Regions from separate parts of the Chamaesiphon sp. VAR_69_metabat_338 genome, predicted to be linked through region 2. Evidence: riboswitches for the same ligand, from Rfam matches in the RefSeq annotation. Region 2 holds a riboswitch; the other holds the start of a gene.

Region 1 (2,206 bases), on a different contig from region 2:
CACAGCCGGAACGAGTAAAAGCCAAGGTTCGACCAAGATTGTCATCACAATCGATCCGCAAGGCGCGATCTCGCTCAACCGTCAGTCAGTCGATCTGGTGAATCTCGTCCCCAAGATTCAAACACTAATTGCGACAGAAGGACAAACCCTGGTTATCATCAACGCCGACGAGCGAGTGGAGCATGGGCGCGTAGTGGGCATCATGGATCGAGTGCGTCAGATTCCTGGTGTAAAATTGGCGATCGCTACTCAGCGCAAACTGTCGCTCTATCCGTAAGTTACAACCGCACCAACGCTAATTAATCTACATCTCTGTTTTTCAGAATCCGATCGCTTCTGAATGTAGTTAGCCATTGCAGATTCGGATTGCAGCATGAAACGTCAAAAACTCTTCAAAATTGCCAGATTCACGGCACTATTAGCGGGTGGGTTATTTGCTTTATCCGCTGTAGCGATTACCGTCAGTGGATTAAATGACAATATTCACCAGTCCGATGTCGCGGTAATCTTAGGCAATCATGTCGCACCTAGTGGTAGACCCTCACCTCGGTTGCAGGCACGACTCGATCGAGCGGTAGAGCTTTATCATCAAGGTATATTTCAAAATGCGATCGTCAGTGGTGGAATCGATGCCAATGGGACGGATGAAGCAGCAGCGATGAAACGCTATTTAGTCGATCGAGGATTGCCCAGCAGCAAAATCGTGGTAGATAGTGGTGGCAATAATACCTATTTAACTGCCCAGAATACATCCAAAATCATGACCGATCGGCAGTGGCACAGCGCGATCGTCATTTCCGAGTATTTTCACATTCCTCGCACGAAGGCAATCTTACAACGGATGGGCGTGACGAAAGTTTATGCTGCCCATGCAAAATTCTTTGAAATTAGAGATGTTTACTCGATCGCTAGAGAGGTATTTGGCTACGCTAGCTATCTCCTCCGCTCATAGATAGATCGACTGGATCGATTATGTGTGCCCAAAGTCTACTACAGTCTCGATGTAGGGATTAATTGCGGTAAACTAAAAGACCGAACTCGGTTCTACTGGGGAGCAGCCAGCAGAGGTAACGGGGAAAGTTTGGTGCGAAGCCAACGCTGTCCCGCAACTGTAAACCGATGCACCCACGCATCGACAAGTCAGGATGCCCGCCGAAGTTTAGATAGTCCCATTTGTGCGAGACACACAAATTAAATTAACATGGCAAAAAAAATTCCCGTCACCGTCATTACCGGATTCTTGGGTAGTGGCAAAACCACGCTGATCCGACATTTACTCACCCACAATCAAGGGCGGCGGATTGCGGTGATTGTCAATGAATTTGGGGAACTAGGTATCGATGGGGAGTTGTTGCGATCGTGCCAAGTTTGCCCCGATGATAAGGTTGAATCACCAAACAACATTGTCGAACTTACCAATGGTTGTTTGTGCTGCACGGTGCAGGAAGAATTTCTCCCCACTATGCAAGCCCTAATCGCCCGTCGCGATGACATCGATTGCATTCTAATCGAAACGTCCGGTTTGGCACTGCCCAAGCCGCTAATTACCGCCTTCCGCTGGCCAGAAATTCGGACCGCAGCAACGGTAGATGCCGTCATTACGGTAGTAGATTGCGATGCCGTAGCACATGGCAGGTTTGCGAGCGATCCGGCGGCTGTAGATGCGCTCAGACAGGAGGATGAAAACCTAGAGCACGAGACACCTTTACAGGAGTTATTTGAGGATCAGTTAGCTTGTGCGGATCTAGTAATTTTGAATAAAGCCGATTTAGTAACTGCCGAACAATATCAACAAACGATCGATCTAGTTAAGCAAGAACTACCTCGCGCGGTGAAAATAGTTACCAGCGATCGGGGTATCGTAGATGTAGAGACAATATTAGGATTGAATGCCGCAGTGGAAGACCATTTGGAACAACGTCTCAGCCATCATGATACGGAGGAAGAACACGATCACGACGATGAGATCGATTCGACACATTTGGTTTTAGATTACGAATTTAACCCCGAACAATTGCGTCAAAAATTAGAACTCTTGGTTAAAGAACAAGAAATCTATCGGATCAAAGGCTTCGTCGCCGTGCCGAATAAACCGATGCGCTTAGTCATTCAAGGTGTGGGCAATCGGTTCGAGCAATTTTACGATCGACTTTGGCGCACGGATGAGCGTCGCCAGACTAAACTAGTATTCATCGGTCACTCGATC
Region 2 (2,206 bases):
AAATACATGTATTTTGCTGGCGATGGCGCGCGGCAGGATGCCGATGGCTACTTCTGGGTAATGGGACGGATTGACGATGTGCTCAACGTTTCTGGGCACCGTCTGGGCACGATGGAACTCGAATCCGCTCTCGTCTCGCATCCTGCTGTCGCAGAAGCCGCTATTGTCGGCAAACCGGATGAAATTAAGGGTGAAGAAATCGTCGCCTTTGTAACTTTGAATAGCAATTTTGTCGGCGATGCTAGCTTAGTAAAAGAGTTGCAAAAACACGTCAGTATCGAAATTGGCGCGATCGCTCGTCCTGGTGAAATTCGCTTTACCGATGCCCTACCAAAGACTCGATCGGGTAAAATTATGCGGCGGTTATTGCGCGATTTAGCGGCAGGTAAGGAAGTAACTGGCGATACTTCGACACTAGAAGATCGCAGTGTTTTGGATAAGTTGCGAGGTACTGATTAGTCGATCGACAGTTTTGAGAAGATGAATATCGTTTAGATAAACACTCTCAACCCGCGTCTACGGGTTGCTTGTATTAACTACTAACCAAAAAGAGCGATCGAATATATTCGATCGCTCTGTTTTTGGATATTTAAAAGATTGTTACTTTAAATGGTCGGGAAATTCTTCCGATTTACAAAATTACGCACGAACTCTTTGCAGTGCTTGTAACTGGCATAACAATGTGTCAACTTCGGCTTGAAGTTCGAGAAATTTTTCTTGTCTGTCGGCTGGATATAGAGCCTTCATCAATTTAGCAACTTGCTGTTCGTGCTCTGAATTAGCAGATCCAACCGCGCGACTGGCGACGGCTGCTTGATTAGCATTTAAGGTTAGGGGGCTGAGGGACATATCTTTTGATAGTTATTTATACTTACTCACACTCCAGCCAATTGTAGCCCGAATTCCACAATTTTAGGGTTTTGGATGGTGGAGATTTCCGAACGATACGACCCAGCTAGATGTGGATTACAGATGTCTTGACGGGTCGATCGAGTGATTGTTCCAATCGGAGGGACGAGGGGACTGGGGGACTGGGAGAGCTAAGGGAAATGATGCTTGCTACCAAACCCTCTAATCGCGATCCACTATCCACTCTCTTACTATTCCCTATTCCCTATCCACTATTCCCTAAGACCTAAACATCCCCATCTCATGCTAGATTAGTGAAGCTTAAGGATCGGGAAAGTCTGGTGCGAATCCAGGACTGTGCCGCAACTGTGATGAAGCGCAAACGCTTCGAGTCAGAATACCGTGCTTTGAGCGTACCGAGGCGGTACTTACATTCACTATTTCCTTGCGTCGCATGGGGAAGGAGTTAGATTCAGTGTCCGTAGAAAGGTCGATCTGCCCAGATATTTATCATCCTGCGATCGCGCGTGATGGCTTGTTGACTCGGTTGCGCACTCCAGGCGGTGTATTGAATACAGTGCAATGTCAGACGATTGCCGAGTTATTGGCAACGATCGGGTTAGAGTACATTCAAGTTACCAATCGCGCGAACTTACAACTGCGATCGCTAGCACAAGATTTAGATCGAGATTTATTAACTCAATTAGCCGCATGTGGATTGGCTGGAAAGAACACTGCTGTCGATGGCATTCGTAATGTGATGCTCAGTCCGACGGCGGGTATCGATGCGGGAGAAATTATCGATGTGCGTCCGTTGGCAAATGCTTGGCTGGAATACTTAGATCTTCATCCCGAATTGGGCGAATTATCGAATAAATTTAGTGTCGGTTTTGATGGTGGTGGCAGCGTTAGCATTATCGATCGACCTAACGATCTTACGCTCTTGGCAATTAGCGATTCTCCGCTGGAGAGGCTACGCCAACGCGAATTTAGTCTGCATCTGGGCATCGGCGAACGCGGCACAGCACCGCAATCTGTGGGGGTCAATTTAACCACCGATGAGTGTCTGCCAATGTTAGCCGCGATCGCGCAGACTTATCGGCGGGGTATAGAAATCATTGGTGGCGATCCACGCCGGAAACCACGATTGCGAGATGTCATTCATTATTATGGTTTGGCTGAGTTTGGCGAACTAGTCCGACGAGAGATTGGGGGTTACAGCCATTTTATTTTTAAAAACCAGTGTGTCGATCGATCTTCAGTTCGGGTAAATAGCGATCGTCATTTGGGCGTACAGCAGCAACGTCAACAAGGTCGTTATTATCTCGGTGTCGTCTTGCTATTGGGACGATTGACT

Evidence for each region. Region 2 has a riboswitch for cobalamin ahead of cobG (precorrin-3B synthase). Riboswitches for the same ligand answer to the same signal wherever they lie in the genome.
Region 1: linked by a shared signal. The riboswitch ahead of cobW (cobalamin biosynthesis protein CobW) and the one ahead of cobG (precorrin-3B synthase) in region 2 are both predicted to bind cobalamin.

The regions. Positions count from the first base shown of each region.
Region 1 covers NZ_JANPGM010000481.1:2,218-4,423, reverse strand. The annotation lists gene RMO84_RS13310 (biopolymer transporter ExbD) at 1-277, shown strand, start outside; gene RMO84_RS13305 (YdcF family protein) at 374-952, shown strand; cobalamin riboswitch at 1,023-1,172, shown strand; gene cobW (cobalamin biosynthesis protein CobW) at 1,202-2,206, shown strand, end outside.
Region 2 covers NZ_JANPGM010000545.1:2,166-4,371, reverse strand. The annotation lists gene acs (acetate--CoA ligase) at 1-459, shown strand, start outside; gene RMO84_RS15025 (hypothetical protein) at 640-849, opposite strand; cobalamin riboswitch at 1,151-1,273, shown strand; gene cobG (precorrin-3B synthase) at 1,325-2,206, shown strand, end outside.